DNA from 2 places in the Micromonospora sp. CNB394 genome. Region 1 is predicted to be linked to the other one. Evidence: riboswitches for the same ligand, from Rfam matches in the RefSeq annotation. Region 1 holds a riboswitch; the other holds the start of a gene.
What was found. Region 1 has a riboswitch for cobalamin ahead of C569_RS0113890 (terpene cyclase/mutase family protein). Riboswitches for the same ligand answer to the same signal wherever they lie in the genome.
Positions count from the first base shown of each region.

Region 2: linked by a shared signal. The riboswitch ahead of C569_RS0116325 (acyl-CoA thioesterase) and the one ahead of C569_RS0113890 (terpene cyclase/mutase family protein) in region 1 are both predicted to bind cobalamin.

Region 1 covers NZ_KB895834.1:19,962-27,980, reverse strand. Annotated here, with positions in the region: gene C569_RS0113895 (hypothetical protein) at 1-804, opposite strand, end outside; gene C569_RS0113890 (terpene cyclase/mutase family protein) at 801-2,282, opposite strand; cobalamin riboswitch at 2,420-2,561, opposite strand; gene C569_RS0113885 (hypothetical protein) at 2,644-3,129, opposite strand; gene C569_RS0113880 (prenyltransferase/squalene oxidase repeat-containing protein) at 3,165-4,208, opposite strand; cobalamin riboswitch at 4,306-4,452, opposite strand; gene C569_RS0113875 (FUSC family protein) at 4,701-5,804, shown strand; gene C569_RS0113870 (helix-turn-helix transcriptional regulator) at 5,850-6,611, opposite strand; gene C569_RS0113865 (nuclear transport factor 2 family protein) at 6,698-7,087, shown strand; gene C569_RS0113860 (YafY family protein) at 7,340-8,019, opposite strand, start outside.
Region 2 covers NZ_KB895837.1:83,847-91,865, forward strand. Annotated here, with positions in the region: gene C569_RS0116315 (PrsW family intramembrane metalloprotease) at 109-954, shown strand; gene C569_RS0116320 (LysE family translocator) at 989-1,612, opposite strand; gene C569_RS0116325 (acyl-CoA thioesterase) at 1,616-2,128, opposite strand; cobalamin riboswitch at 2,259-2,456, opposite strand; partial or broken gene C569_RS30435 (DM13 domain-containing protein) at 2,492-3,087, opposite strand; gene C569_RS0116335 (response regulator transcription factor) at 3,189-3,887, shown strand; gene C569_RS0116340 (sensor histidine kinase KdpD) at 3,896-4,912, shown strand; gene C569_RS0116345 (ABC-F family ATP-binding cassette domain-containing protein) at 4,927-6,564, opposite strand; gene C569_RS0116350 (thioesterase II family protein) at 6,860-7,624, shown strand; gene C569_RS0116355 (class I SAM-dependent methyltransferase) at 7,786-8,019, shown strand, end outside.

The DNA.
Region 1 (8,019 bases):
CTCCGGTGCCCCGGTGGTGGCAGCGCCCGGTGTCGCGCTGGGGCCGGCGCCCGGTGTCGCGCTGGTGGCAGCGCCCGGTGTCGCAGCCGAGGCCGGGCCGCCCGGCGTGCCGGCCGACGGTGACGTGCCGGCGGGAGTCGACGGGCCGGACGTGCCGGCCGGCCGGCCGGGTTCACCAGGTCGGCCGCCGCCGGCCGGCGGCGGTACGACGGGTCCTCCCGCCGGTGGTGGCACCGCCGGTCCGCCGCCTGCCGGTGGCGGTGGAGGCGGTGGCGGTGGCGGGGGCGGAGGGGGCGGTGGTGGTGGGGCGGGTCGTTTCGGCGCCACCCCCGGGCGCGGCGCGTCGTTGGCGTCACGGTTGAGGGAGAACGACCAGCCCTCGAAGCTGCCGGCCGGTGGCTTGCGGTTGAGCACGCCCTTGTCGCTGTACGTCCAGCTGCCGCCGTTCGGGGCGTACCAGTACGACCAGTAGGCGCTGGCCGGCGGCGTGTCGACGCACTTCTCCGCCGCAGCCGACGGCTTGCCCTCGATCCGGCAGATGAACCCCTCGCCCCAGCGCAGGGTGCCGGTGATCTGGAAGCCCGCGTTCTTCAGCGCCGCCAGGCCGGTGGCCTGGGTGCCCCGAGCGCAGCGCACGACAGTCCCGCCGCCGAGTTCGTTGAAGTCCACCACGACGGTGACCCCGGAGGAGTCCGGGCAGTAGCCGGCCGACCCGGCGGCCACCGCCGGGCTACCCGGCCCGATCACCGTGGCGGCGGTGACCAGGGCGGCGACCAGCCCGCTCCGGGCGACCCGGAGGCTCATCCCGCCCGCCGCCGGCCGAGCACGAGCAGCGTCACTCCGCCACCGACCAGCAGTAGGGCGACCAGCAGGTAGCTGGTGATCGCCGCGCCGGTGGTCGGCAGCCCACCCAGTCCTGGCGCGGCCGGCGTCGTGCTCGGCGGAGCGGCGGCGGTCGGCACCGCGGCGGTGGTCGGCACTGCAGTGGTGGTCGGTGCCGCGGTGGTGGTCGGTGCCGCGGTGGGGGGCGAGGGCGGCTGCGACGGGCTTGTCACGGTGGCGCTCGGCGTCGGCGATCCGGTGGCGGTGGGGGATGCGGTGGGTGAGGCCGTGCCGGAGGGGGTGGGGGTGGGCTCCGGGGACGTGGGCGGTGGGTCGAGGCCGATCCGGCCCAGCGGGACCTGGGCCAGCCCGAGCAGGGCCTGCGCGGTGGCCCGGCGCCACTGGTCCCGGTCGGTTTCGGTGATCCCCTTCGCCTTCGCCGCCGTGAGTCCGTCGGTGTTGTAGGCGATCGCACCGGCGTCGGCGGAGGCTGTCCCGCCGTTGTCCGCGGTGAGCTGCAGCGCGGCGAGGGCCTTCGCGGCGCGGGCGGCGTCGTCGTCGCGCCCGGCGGCGGCGAGGGCCTGCCCGGCCAGGCCGGTGCTGTTGGAGTTCGCGCCGGTGGTCGGTCCCGAGCCGCCGAAGGAGCCGTCGGCATGCTGCTGGGTCACCAGCCAGCCGGCGCCCTTGCGCGCGGCGTCACCGGCGCCGATGGCGCCGTCCTCGGCGGCGGCCAGCAGCGCCTGCACGGCCATCGCGGTCGAGTCGACGTCGAGGGTGGCGCCGGGCTGCTCGTCACAGGAGGGAGACGGCCCGTCGGCGGTGTCCGGGTAGAGCCGGAAGCCACCGGCCGCGCACTGCTGCCGGACGAGGAAGTCCACCGTGTCCTGCGGCAGGTCACCGCTGCGGGCCAGGCCCAGCACGGCGAACGACTGGTCGAAGGTGTTACTGGCGTCCGGGCCGCTGTCGGCGGTGGTACGGCTGGTGATCCGTCCCCGCTGGTGACCGGCGTCCGCTCCGGCGATCAGCGACAGCGTCTCCTTCCGCAGGTCGTAGCCGCCGAAGTCGGTGGGGTCGGCGCCGGCGGCGGAGGCGGCGTAGAGCAGCTTGGCGGTGGCACCGCCGTCGGTGAAGCCCTCGAATCCCCAGTCGTCGTAGCTGTTGTAGGAGCGCACGTGCTTGGCGACCTGCGCGGTCGCCGCCGTCCGGGTGGGCGCGTCGACGCCGGTGGCGGACAGTGCGACCAGGCCGTCGACGGTCAGCCCCCAGTCCTCGGGGGTGAACGGGCCGGGCAGCGAGCCGTCGGTGAACTCGCCGGCCAGCCAGGACGCGGCGTCGCGGGCGGCCGTGACGTGGGCCGGGGTGGGTGCCGCGACCACTGTCAGCGGAGCGCCGGTGATCATGGCAAGGGTCGCCACCGTGGCTGTACCGAGACCGGTGGTGAGACGCCGGGACAGGGGCATCAGGGGTGCCTTTCGCAGAGCGGTCGGTGAAAGCTCCGGAAAGCACCCCGAGAAACGGACACCCCGCTCCGCGTGCTGCGGTGGGCGGGGTGGGCCGGACCTCGGTGGCCCGGACTTCACCGTGTAGACCTCGACAGTGGAAGCCGCTCGTCCCGGGCGGGGCATTCCGGCTCGCGAAAAGGGGACTCTCGCTCACGGTTGCGGGTCAGCGCCGGCTTCGCACCGGCTTCCCCCCGCACGGGACGTATGCAGTTGTGTGCCCGGCGTGCACCGGGTGCCGACACCGTACCGCTCGGGCGCGCGACGACGCCAGAGCGCAGACCGGCACCCGGTGCGCCGCTTGTCACACCGCTGCCGCGGCTCAGGGTGCGGCGATACCCGGCGGGGCGCCCGCCCCGAAGGACCAGCCCTCGACACTGCCCGGCGCGGGGTTGTAGCTGGTCGCTCCCGAGGTGCTGTAGGACCAGGAGCCGCCGCTGGGTGCGTGCCAGTACGACCAGTACGCGGTGACCGGCGGGGTGTTGACGCACGGCTCGGTCGCGGCGGTGGGCTTGCCGTTGATCCGGCAGACGAAGGCCAGACCCCAGCGGGCGGTACCGGTGACGGTGAAGCCGGCGGCCTGCAGCGCGGCCAGGCCCGTGGCCGGGTCACCGGGGGCACAGCCGACCTGGACACCGCCGCCGAGCGCGGCGAAGTCGACGACCACTGTGACTCCCGAGGTGCCGACGCAGGCGGCGGCGTGCGCCGCCCGGGGCGTGGGTTCGACGGCGGTCAGCGCGACGCCCGCCACGACGGCGGCCAGCAGACCGGCCAGCCAGTTGCGGACTGTGGAACGGGGACGGAACACGGATCCTCCTGTGATCGGGTGAGCGGCGAGAGGGTTCACGGGCAGGTAGGCGCCGGTGCGCCGGAATCGGCGCCGGTGGCCGACAAGCGGGCGTACCCGGTCCCGGTGAGGCCGAGGACGGCCTGCGCGGTGGCCCGGGGTGCGGTGGCCGGGTCGAAGCCGCCGCCGTCGAAGTCGACCGCGCCCCGGTCCGCCGGTGCGGCGGCGCAGCCGAGCTGGAGACCGGCGAGGAAACCCCGGGCGCGCGCCCAGGCCAGCGGCCGGTGGCCGTCGCGCAGGGCCTGCGCGGCGAGGCCGGTGCTGTTGGCGTTGGGCGTGCCGGCGACGTTGGTGAAGCCGCCGTCGGCGCCCTGGACGGACACCAGCCAGCGCACCCCTGCGGCGGCGTCGGCCGGACGCCCCGCGGCGCGCAGCGCCTGCGTCGCGAGCGCCGTGGCGTCCACGTCGGACGAGCAGACCGGCTGCGCGGGCAGCAGCGGGTAGCCGCCGTCCGGGCACCGGGTGCCGGCCAGCCAGGCAGCCGCCGCAGGAGGCGCACCCAGCGCGGTGCGGTCCAAGGCGAGGATCGCGAAGGACTGGCTGAACGCGTTGCTGTAGTCGCCGTACGCGGAGCGGTCGCTGAACCGGCCGTCCGGCGTCTGGAGCGAACGCAGCCGGGCGATCAGGTCCACCCCGCCGACGTCGGCCGGGTCGCCGCCGCGCACCTGCACGGCGAGCGCGAGCTTGGCTGTCGCACCCGCGTACGCCTCGGAGACACCGTCGCCGAGGTAGCCGTCGCGGACGTCCGGCCGGGTGACCCAGGCCAGCGCGTCGGCGCCGTAGTCGTCGGCGGCGCCCGCCGCGGCGAAGGCGAACACGGCGTCGAGGGTCAGCCCCTGGTCGGGGTAGGCGACACCGTCGAAGACCACCTCGAAGCGTTCGCCGTCGACGAGTTGCCGGGCGAGCCAGCCGGCGGCGGCCTCCGGGCGGGTGACTCCGGCGCGCTCGGGTGCGGCGACGGCTGGTGTGGTGAGGGTGAGGGCGGCGAGCACGCCGCAGAGGAGCGCGAGCAGGCGGTGCCGGCTTCGGCGGACGACCATCGGAAGCGCCTTTCCGGCCCGGCGGTCGTCGAAAGCCCTACCGACGCGGCAACGCCGGGTCGGTAGGGACTCCGACCCGTGGGCCACGACGGGTGGGGAGCGGATGCACGCGTACGACGGGTATTCGGGCTCGCCGCCCAGAGTCCACTGGACGGCCTACCGTTGCGGGCCAGCGCCGGATTTCGACCGGTCTTCCCCCGCACGTACGCGCGTTGGTTCAGTTGTCGCGACAGTCTTATGTGGCCGCTGCTCCGATGTCAATGCGCCAGGAGCCGGACACGCGCCGTGACGGGTGGTCGGAGTCGGCGTTCTCACGTCCGCCGCCGTCGGAGAGGGTCGTGGCAGCCCTTCCGATCGAACTGGCGGAATCGTCGCCCCGGCCGGCGTCCGTCACCCGGGCGATTGAGCAGGTCACGGCCGGGGTAGTGGCCCTCCTCGCGGAAGATCAATCGGCGGCCCGTCCCGGTCCGCCCGGCGAGAGGGGTACCACCGGTGCGGACCTGGGTACGCGACGCCGCCGCGCGGTTGCGCGGCGAGGCGATGACGGTGGTCGAGCTGACCGCCGCCGCTGTGGTCGCGTGGATCGTGGCGGCGGTGGTGATCCGTCATCCGGACCCGTTCTTCGCACCGACCGCCGCGCTCGTGGTGCTCGGCGAGTCCCGCGGCCGGCGGCTGCGGCAGACCGTCGAGATCCTGCTCGCCGTGGCAGCCGCGGTGCTCGTCGCGGAGCTGCTGGTGTACGCGCTGGGCCCGGGCACCGGGACGGTCCTGCTGGTGCTGCTGCTGACCACCACCACGCTCGTGGCGATCGGGGCCCGTCGTGCGCTGGTCGTGCAGGCCACCGTCTCGGCGATGTACCTGGTGGTGGTCTCCGCGCCGAACGGGACGCTGATGCCGTTCCGCTTCGTCGACGCGCTCATCGGCGGCGTGGTGGCGCTCGCCGCCAGTCAGCTGATGGCCGCCCGCGACCCGCTGGCGCCACTGGTGGCGCAGGCCCGGCGCAGCTACACCGACCTGGCCGACCTGCTCGACCGGGTCAACGCGGCACTGCGGGGCTGCGACGAGGACGCCGCCCGCGCCGCGCTGGACCGGGCGCGGCAGGTGGACGACTGTGTCGCCGAGATGCAGGCCGCGGTGCTCGCCACCGGCGAGACGCTGCGGCTCGGACTGCGCCGCCGGCACCTGGGCAAGCTCGCCGAGGTGGAGGCCACGTTGCGGCAGCTCGACTACGCCGCCCGCAACATCCGGGTGCTGGCCCGGGCCGGCGTTACCCTGACCCGCCGGCACACCGCCACACCGCCGGAGCTGGCCGCCGCGATCGGCGCGCTGACCTCCGCCGTACGGTCGGCTGGTGAGGCCATGGCCCGCGACCTCACCGGCGCCGACGCCGACCGGCACGCGCAGCGGGCCGACGCCGCGGCCCTGGAGGCGGTGCGGCTCGCCGCGGGCCTGCTGCGGACCGACTCGCCGCTGCCGGTCACCATGATCGTCGGGCAGATCCGGGCGACCGCGATCGACCTGCTGCGCGGCGTCGGCCACGACGACGTGACGGTGCTGGACCGGGTGGACGAGGCGCTCGGCCTGAGCCGGGCGTGACACCCGTCGGCCGCCGGAGCCGACTCGCCAGCGGCTGACAGGACGCTACGTCGTGAAGTAGGCGGCGCTCTCCGCGTCGGCCGGGTAGTAGGACTCGATCGCGATCTCGTCGACCGTGATGTCCATCGGGGTGCCGAACGTGGTGATGGTCGAGAACAGCCGCAGCTCCCGTCCGCCGACGCGAAGGATCATCGGTAGCACGACGTCCGTCTCGATCCGGTGACCCGGCGTATCGTCCGGCTCGGGCGCCAGCAGCTCTTCGTAGAGCGCGGTGAGTTCAGGGTCGGGAGCAGTGGCGAGCTGGCGGGAGATCCGGGCGCGGAACACCGCGCGCACGTCGGCCAGATTGACGACCATGCGCGCGAGACCGCGCGGGTCCAGTCCCAGCCGCACCAGGTTGACCGGCGGCCGCAGCAGGTCCGGAGCCACCTGTGCGAAGAACGGGTCGACGGCGCGGTTGGTCATCACGATGTTCCACCGGCGATCGAAGACCACCGCCGGGTAGGGCTCGTGGGCGCGGAGGACCCTCCGGACGGCGTCGTGGACGGCTGACAGCGCGTTGTGGTCGAGCGACCGCTCGGCGTACCGGGGTGCGAAGCCCCCGGCGAGCAGCAGCCGGTTGCGATCACGCAGCGGCACCTGGAGCTGATCCGCGAGTCGAAGGATCATGTCGGGGCTCGGCTTGGACCTGCCGGTCTCGACCAGGCTGACGTGACGAGCCGAGACGTCCGCAGCTATCGCGAGGTCCGGTTGGCTGAGTCCCCGGTGCTGCCGCCACTGCCGCAGGAGTTCCCCGACCGTGTGCACGCTGATGGAGCGTACTCATCGTTGCGCCGGACGCCATGAAATCCGAGTTCATCGACAGCCGGGGCGGCCACGCGAACACTGCATCCATGACCACGGCGAACAAGAGCATCGTCCAACGGGCGCTGGCGGGACTGATCGAGACGGGCGACGTCGATGCGCTCGCCCGGTTCCTGAGTGACGACTTCGTCCACCACAGGCCGGGTTCCACCACGTCGACGAAGGTGGAGTGGCTCGCCGCCGTCCGCGACGCGCTGGTACCGCTCGCCGGTGTGCAGGTCGAGATCCATCAGGTGCTGGCCGACGGCGATCACGTCGTGATGTACTCGCGGCGCCGGCTTCCCGGCGCAGGGCCGGAGATCGCGGTCGTCGACATCTGGCGGATCGACGACGGGCTGATCGCCGAGGCGTGGGAGGTCATCGAGCCGGTGGCCCAGGTGGCCGCCAACCGCACGTGGTGGGAACCTGCTCAGCGCTGACCACGCGTAAGCCACCTGCGATGCCGGATCGGGGCAGCGGTGTGACGATGGGCCGCCGATCCTTTCGCGCTGATCGCCGACTGGGACCGCCCCGCACCGGACACCAGACGACACCGCCGGGTGCCCGAGCCGACCCGCCCTCGTCCCGAACCCCGTCGCCACCCGCTGGGGCGGCCGAGGCGTGCGGGACGCTCTCTTCCGGGACGATCCGCCGGCCTGACCCGCACCGTGCCTGACCACCTGCACCGGCCCTCAGGCATCGGCGAGCAGCCGGTTGGCCAGGGCCCGCACCTCGTCCTTGAGTTCGTCCGGCCGGTCGATCGTGAATCGCCAGCCGAGCCCGGCGAGCATCTGTGCCGCGCCGTCGAGCCGTTCGGCCCGGGCGGTGAGGCGCACCCCGCCGGGCACCTCGGTGAGCGTGCCGACCGACTGCGGGATCCGCCGCTGCGCCTGCTCCAGGCCGGTGTGCAGGACGACGGAGATGTCGTGCGTGTACGGCACGGCTGCCAGACCAGCGAGCACCTGCGTGGTGGGATCGAAGCCGGCCGGGATGTCGAACCTGCCCTGGGTGGGACGGGCTGTCCCGATGCGGTCGAGCCGGAACGTCCGTACGGCCCGGCGGTGGTGGTCGTGACCGGTGACGTACCAGCGGCCGGCGTGGAAGACCAGCCCGTACGGGTCGAGCCGGCGCTCGCCGGACCGGCCGCGCCAACTGGTGTAGGTGATGATCACCGGTTGCTGACGCCGGGCCGCTTCGGCGAGCACCAGCAGCACCTCGGTGCCGGGCGGGGCGGGCCTGCGGACCGGTGCGGTGAAGTCCACGGTGCCCAGCAGCGAATCGATGCGCCGGGCGAGGACGGCCGGCAGCACCCGGCGGATCTTCGCGGTGGCGCTCTCGGCGGCTGCTCCTTCGGCGGTGACGAGCCCCGCCC
Region 2 (8,019 bases), on a different contig from region 1:
GGCTTCCTTGCAACACCAGATGTCGTGTCGGCGTGTCGGATTGATCTCACCGTCCACTGTGCCTACCCCCGATGCCGCGGCTCGCCGCCGGGCGCGATACTCGGCGGTATGGGGAATACCGGACGCCGCTGGGCGTGGGTGGCGGTCCTGCTCGTCGGCGTCGGGCTCCACCTGCTGGTGCTGGAGACACTCGCCGGCACCGGGACCGTCACGTTCGTGCCGGCGCTGATCCTGCTCGGCGCGTCCGTCGCACCCGCCACGTTCCTGACCTTCGCCCAGGGGCGGCCGGCGCGCCGCCCGGTCCCCGGCTCCGTCGTCGGCGTCGCCGCGCTGCTCGGCGGCGTGATCGGCGTGGTCGCCGCCGGCTGGCTGGAGTACGGCACACTGCACCGCCTCGGCGTCCTGCCGATGGCGCTCGTCGGGCTGGCCGAGGAGACCGCCAAGCTGATCGTGCCGGCCGGCGTCCTGCTGCTGTGGCGGCGGCACCGGTCCCCGGCGCAGGGGCTGGTGATCGGCGTGGCCTCCGGCACCGGGTTCGCCGCGCTGGAGACCGTGGGCTACGCGTTCGCCGCGTTCGTCGGGTCGCAGGGCAGTCTCGGCGCGGTGGAGCAGACACTGCTGGTACGCGGTCTCACCGCGCCCGCCGCGCACCTGGCCTGGACCGGGCTGACCGCCGCCGCGCTGTTCACGTTCGCCGCCGCGCCCGGTGGCCGGAAGCTGGCGGCGTTCCTGCTCACCTTCGCCGCCACCGTCACGCTGCACACCTGCTGGGACACGTTCGGCACCCGGCCCGCGTACGTGTTCATCGGCGGCGTGTCGCTGGGCTGGGTGCTGCTGCGCCTGCACCTGGACCGCGAGCGGCCGGCCGTGTTCCGGGCGCCGGCGGAGCCGAACCGGGACACCCATCATGATCATCGCCAGTTCGCCGAGGTGGCGGGGTCGGAGCACCTCTGATGCCGCCACCTCGGCGTGATGGAGTCGGTGCGTCTCAGCCGGCGGCCAGCCGGACGCCGAGCGCCACGAAGGCGACCGCGCAGAGCCGGTCCACGCGCCGCGACCAGCGGCTGTCGCCCCACCGGCTGGCGAACCGCCCCGCGCCCACGCCGAGCACCAGGTCCACGGCGAGCTGCACCGCGACGAACAGCACGCCGAGCAGCACCAGCTGCGCCGCCACCGGGCCCGACTCGGGCCGCACGAACTGCGGCAGGAACGCCACACTGAACAGGATCATCTTCGGGTTGAGCAGGTTCGTCAGCAGCCCGCGGCGGAACGCCCGCCCGGCGCCGCCGTCCGGCCGGTCCGCACGCGCGCCGGGCCGGCCCGTGCCGCGCAGCGCCCGCAGCCCCAGCACGATCAGGTACGCCGCACCGGCCCACCGGATCGCGGTGAACAGCACCGGGGACGCGGCGATGACGGTGGCGAGCCCGGCGACCACGGCGGCGACGTGCACCGCCTCCCCGGCGGCGACCCCGAGCGCGGCCACCGCGCCCGCCCGCGGGCCGTACCGGGTGGCGTTCGCGAGCACGAACATCATGTCCGGTCCCGGTGTGAGCATGAGCACCACGATGGCGGCCAGGTAACCGGCGAGCGTGGCCGCGGAGAGCCCGAGCACCGCTCAGCCCTCCCCGGCGCCGTCGAGCAGCGCCCGGCGCAGCGCCAGCCGGTGCTCGCGCCGGATCTGCGCCTCCCGGTAGCGCCGCCGGTCGCCCTCGGTCTCGGTGCGCAGCGGCGGCACCGGCCGGGGCTGCCCCTCGTCGTCCACCGCCACCATCACCAGATGCGCGGTGGCCACGTCCACCGGCGGCACCGCGCGGTCCCACCGGTCCGCGCTGACCTTGACCGCCACCTCCATCGAGCTGCGGCCGGCCCAGGTGATCCGGGCGTCCACGTGCACCACGTCCCCGACGCGTACCGCCCGCAGGAACGCGGTCTCGTCGATGGCGGCGGTGACGGCCGGGCCGTCGGAGTGGCGGGCGGCGACCACCCCGGCGACCGAGTCGATCAGGTTGAGGATGCGCCCGCCGTGGACCGTGCCCATCAGGTTGGTGTGGTGCTGGTCCATGATCTGCGACAAAGTCAGGTGCGAGGCCGACGGTGGTCGGCCGGTGAGCGTGATGGCGTCGGGCACTGTGCGGTTCCGTCCTCGCAGAAGCGGACCGCCGACCGGCTTGGGTGTGCACGTCGAGGGCACGCCGACGGCCCTGCGCACGGCGTGTCACCCGCCCGACCCACCCGCGAGGTCGACGGCGGCGCGCACCGGTGGTACGCGCGACGCGGGCAGGTCTTCGGACTCGCGGGCCGGACACGAGGTCGCCTACCGGCCGTCGCTTCCCAGGCCGTGGCCCAGTGCTGTTGACGGCTGTCGTTCCCGCTCACCGCTGCGGGGCAGTCCCGGATTCCCACCGGGTTCCCTCTTACGACACCCGGCCGTCGCCGCCCGGGTGAACCAGCGCTCCCCGCAGCGTAGCCCAGCACCGGGCGGGCACTGCCGTCAGGCCGGAGCCGGTCCCGTTCCCGTCGCGGCCAGCGGCGCCGCGCCGAACGACACCGCGAACCGCTTGCACCAGATCGACACGCTGCGCAACCCGTCCAGGTCCACCGACGCCGGGATGTCGTACGCCTGGTCGCCGATGTTGCCCTTGAGCCGGCCCAGTTCGACCCAGCGACCGTCGTCGAACACCTGCCAGCCGGCACGCCCGGGCAGCACCTCCCGGTCGGTGAGCCACACCCGCAGGTCGGGGCCGTCCGAGGTGTCCAGTCCCCGCAGGAGCAGCTGGCGGCGAGGCGGACCAGCTGCGCCCGGCCGGACGTGTCGTGCTCGTGGGTGACGAAGTCACCGGCGGCGAGGAGCACGTCGGCGGGCGCCCCGCCGGTCGCCGACGGGCCGGTCGTACCGGAGGGCGACGGGCCGGTCGTAGGCGACGGGCCGGTCGTACCGGCCGGCTGCGGCTCCGCCACCGACGGCAGCGTCTCGCGTACCTCACGGTCGGTCACCAGCCGCCACGGCTGGAACAGGTACAGACCCACCGCGAGACCGGTGACGACCACGGCGGCGAGCCCCGACAACACCACACGTCTTCTGCCCATGCTCCGACAGTAGGCGCGTACCCGGCGGAAAGATCTTTCCGACCGCTTACGGGTCGACCGCGGGCCGCCGCACCGGGACGCCGGTGGGTAGCGTCTGACCCATGGGGCGCTACGTGCTCGTCGTCGACGACGACCGGACGGTGAGCGACGTCGTCCGGCGGTACCTGGAACAGGACGGCTGCCGGGTCCGGCTGTCCTTCGACGGGCCCGAGGCGCTCGCCGCGGCCGAGGAGGAGCCACCCGACCTGGTGGTCCTCGACCTGATGATGCCGGGTCTCGACGGCATCGAGGTGTGCCGCCGGCTGCGTCGCCGCCTGCCCGGCCTGCCCGTGGTCATGCTCACCGCGCTCGGGGACGAGGCCGACCGGGTCGCCGGGCTGGAGGTCGGCGCGGACGACTACGTGACCAAGCCGTTCTCCCCGCGCGAGCTGGTGCTGCGTATCCGGTCGGTGCTGCGGCGCGCGGCCCCGCAGGACCGGGGACCGGCCGGGGTGCTGTGCGACGGCGACCTCACCGCGGACACCGGCCGGCGCGTCGCCGAGCGCGGCGGGCGTCCGCTGTCGTTGACCGTGCGGGAGTTCGATCTGCTCGCGTTCCTGCTGGCGAACCCGGGACGCGCCTGGTCGCGGGCCGAGCTGCTGGACCGCGTGTGGGGCTGGCGCTTCGGCGACCAGTCCACCGTCACCGTCCACGTCCGGCGTCTGCGGGAGAAGATCGAGGACCACCCGGCGCAGCCGCGCCGCATCGTCACCGTGTGGGGCGTCGGCTACCGGTACGAGCCGTCGGAGGCGTCCCGGTGAACGAACTGATGGTCATCGGGCTCTACGCCCTCCTCGCCGGTGCGGCCGTCGGCGCGCTCGCTGTGGGCGCGCTGCGGCTGGTGCGCCACCGGTCGATCCTCGCGCACATCGCGGTGCTGCTGGCGGTCACGATCGCCTCGGTGACGGCGGGCGTCACGGCCGTCGCCCAGGCCATGTTCCTGTCCGCGCACGACCTCCAGGTCGTCCTCGTGACGGTGGCGGCGTCCGCGGCGGTCAGCCTCGCCGTCGGGGTGGCGTTCGCGCGCCGGCTGGCGCAGGCGGCGGTCTGGGCCGACCAGGCCCGGCAGCGGGAACGGCAGCTGGAGGCCGGCCGCCGCGAGCTGGTCGCGTGGGTCTCGCACGACCTGCGTACGCCGCTGGCCGGGCTGCGGGCGATGGCGGAGGCGCTGGAGGACCGGGTGGTCGACGAGCCGGCGGCGGTGGCCGAGTACCACCGCCGGATCCGGGTCGAGACGGACCGGATGACGCGGCTGGTCGACGACCTGTTCGAGCTGTCCCGGATCACCGCCGGAGCGCTGCGGCCCGCGCTGTCCCCGGTCCCGCTCGGCGACGTGGTCTCCGACGCGATCGCCGCCACCGCGCCGCTGGCCGCCGACCGGCGGGTGCGTGTCGTCGCCCCGGAGACCGGCTGGCCGACCGTCCGTGCCGCCGAGGCCGAACTCGCCCGCGTCGTGACGAACCTGCTGGTCAACTCGGTGCGGTACACGCCGCCGGACGGCACGGTGCGCATCGACGCCGGCCGGGACGACGACGACGCGTGGCTGGCCGTCTCCGACACCTGCGGCGGCATCCCGGAGGCGGACCTGCCCCGGGTGTTCGACGTGGCGTTCCGGGGCACCCGGGCCCGTACCCCCGCACCGGCCGGTGCCGACGAGGCGGCGCCGGCCGGCGGCGGGCTGGGCCTGGCGATCGTGCGCGGACTGGTCGAGGCGCACGGCGGGCGGGTTGACGCGCACAACGTCACCGGCGGGTGCCGGTTCGTCGTCCGCCTGCCGGCGGTCTGACCGGGCCCTGCCGGTCAGCCGGCGTCCGGAGGGCCGGTCTCCACCAGGCGTCCCTGCGCCAGGCGCAGCCAGCGACCGACCTCGATCGCGGCGAGGAACCGCTCGTCGTGGCTGACCACCAACAGCGCGCCCCGGTAGGCGTTGAGCGCGTTCTCCAGCTGAGCGACGCTGACCAGGTCGAGGTTGTTCGTCGGCTCGTCGAGCAGCAGGAGCTGCGGCGCCGGTTCGGCGCCGAGGACGCAGGCGAGCGTGGCGCGCAGCCGCTCACCACCGGAGAGCACCCCGGCCGGCAGGTGCGCTCGCGGGCCGCGGAACAGGAAGCGGGCGAGCAGGTTCATCCGCTGCGCATCCGGGGCCTGCGGCGCGAACGCGGCCAGGTTCTCGGCCACGGTACGGCCCAGGTCCAGCAGGTCCAGCCGCTGCGACAGGTACGCGATCCGGCCGTCGGCGCGGGTGATCCGGCCGCTCTCGGGCTCCAGGTCGCCGTCGATCAGGCGCAGCAGCGTGGACTTGCCCGCACCGTTGTCGCCGAGCAGGGCGATCCGCTCCGGGCCGCGGATCGTCAGGTCGATCCCGTCGTCGGCGAACACCTGCCGTTCGCCACGCCGGACCCGGACCCGTTCGGCGGCCAGGAGCGTGCGTCCGGCCGGGACCGTGGTGGCGGGCAGTTCCACCGCGATCGTCTTCTCGTTGCGCAGCGCCCGCTCGGCCTCGTCGAGCCGTGCCCGGGCGCCGTCGACCCGTCCCGAGTGCATCTCGTTCGCCCGTCCGGCGGACTCCTGGGCGTTGCGCTTCATGGTCCCGGCGACGATCTTCGGCAGGCCGGCGCTGTCCAGGTTGCGGGCGGCGTTACCGGCCCGCCGGGCCGCTCGCTCGCGGGCCTCCTGCAACTCCCGCTTCTCCCGCTTGAGGTCCTGCTCGGCGCTGCGGACGTTCTTCTCCGCCACCTCCTGCGCGGCCCGCACCGCCGCCTCGTACGCGCTGAAGTTGCCGCCGTGGAACCGCATCTCGCCCCGGTCCAGTTCGGCGATGCGGTCCATCCGGTCCAGCAGCGTCCGGTCGTGGCTGACCAGCAGCAGGCAGCCGCGCCACTGCTCCAGCACGTCGTAGAGCCGGTGCCGGGCGCCGAGGTCGAGGTTGTTGGTGGGCTCGTCCAGCAGCAGCACGTCGGGCTGCTTGAGCAGTTGCGCCGCCAGGCCGAGGGCGACCACCTGGCCGCCGCTGAGCGTACCCAGGCGCCGGTCGAAGGCGAGGTCGCCGAGGCCGAGCCGGTCGAGCTGGGCGCGGGTGCGCTCCTCGACGTCCCAGTCGTTGCCGATGGTGGTGAAGTGCTTCTCGTCGGCGTCGCCGGCCTCGATGGCGTGCAGCGCCGCGATCAGCGGGGCGATCTCCAGGACCTCGGCCACTGTCAGGTCGGCGGCCAGCGGCAGGCTCTGCGGGAGGTAGCCCAGCACGCCGTCGACGGTGACCGACCCGGCGGACGGGCGGTACTCGCCGGCGATCAGCTTGAGCAGCGTGCTCTTGCCGGCGCCGTTCGGCGCGACCAGTCCGGTCCGGCCGCCGCCGAGGGTGAAGGAGAGGCCCTGGAACACCGGGGTGTCGTCCGGCCAGAAGAAGGTCAGGTTCGAGCAGACGATGAACGAGTCGGACATCGGGAAGACGACCTCGAAGGTGAGGGCGGGCGGACCACAGCCGCCCGGCGGGGGACACGGTCTCGGGTACGACGACACGACCACGGCGCTCGCCTGCGGTCGGTCACATGTCCGGTCTCACCCGGAGATGTCGTCGTCACCCGCCATGTCTGGTCTCCCGGTGCGGTCTTCGCGCTCGGACGGCCACGTCCGGCTCGCCCGGGGTCCACCGTAGCACCGGCCGGTGCCGGCGTGGGCGTGCCGGAGCGGTCCGTGCGGCCACCCCGTGGCCGACGCGCGCCCTATGCTCCTGGCCATGTCCCAGGTGAGTGCGGGTCGCTGGTTCGGGCCGGCCGGGTCCTCGACCGGCGACGCCCAGGTGTTCGTCTTCCCGTATGCCGGTGGTGTCGCCGCCTCCTTCGCGCAGTGGCAGGAACTGGCCGCGCCGGAGCTGTCGGTGCAGGTCGCGTTGATGCCGGGCCGGGGCGCCCGGTTGCACGAGGCGCCGGTGGACGACCTCCCGGAGCTGGTGGACGCGCTGGCGACAGCCGTCATCGAGCGGGCGTCCGGGCCGTTCCTGCTGGCCGGCCACAGCCTGGGGGCGCTCGTGGCGTTCGAGGTGACCCGGGAGCTGCGCCGCCGGGGTGCGCCCGCGCCGCTGGCGTTGCTGGTCGGCGGCGCGGAGGCGCCGCAGACCCGGCTGGTACGGCGGCGCGTGCACGACCTCGACGACGCCGGTCTGGTCGAGGCGTTGCGGGACTTCGGGGCCACGCCGGTCGCGTTGCTGGCCGACCGCGACCTGATGGAGCTGGTCCTGCCCGCTGTACGCGCCGACTTCGCGCTGTCCGAGCGGTACGTCTACCGGCCCGAGCCGCCGCTTGTGGTGCCGGTGCACGTGCTGCTCGGCGACCGGGACGAACACGTGGACCCGGACCGGGCCGCGGGGTGGGCGCGGGAATGTGTCACCGCGCCGTTGCGGCACGTGTTTCCCGGCGGGCATTTCTTCCTTTCCGACCATCTGCCGGAAATCATCGACCTAATGCGACACATCGTCGCCAGTCACACCGCTGTGGCGGATTAGGCGACAAAGAGCGGGTAAGGACTCGTACCCGTACCGGACCTTCCACAATGTCCGGTATTCGACCTGGTGAACCGGCCAGAAGCGGTGTTAAAGTCTGCCATCCGTTCGCCGAAGGGACGTCGCTGACGAGGCGGCATACTGTCGCGTGCGCCGAGGTGTTCATGAGCCGGCCGTACCTTCCGTCCCTGGCCCTGCGCGACTACCTGCACACCGTGGCGACCCTTCACCCGCAACTGCGCGAACTGCTCGACTTCGGGCGACCGGGCGCTGACGAGGCGCTGGCGGAACTGGCCGGCACGGTCAGCGAGTTCGACACCGACACCACCGGCCGGGGCGATTCCTACCGCCGGGCCCAGCGGGACACGCTCGTCCGCTGGGCCGGCATGCGGCGGCTG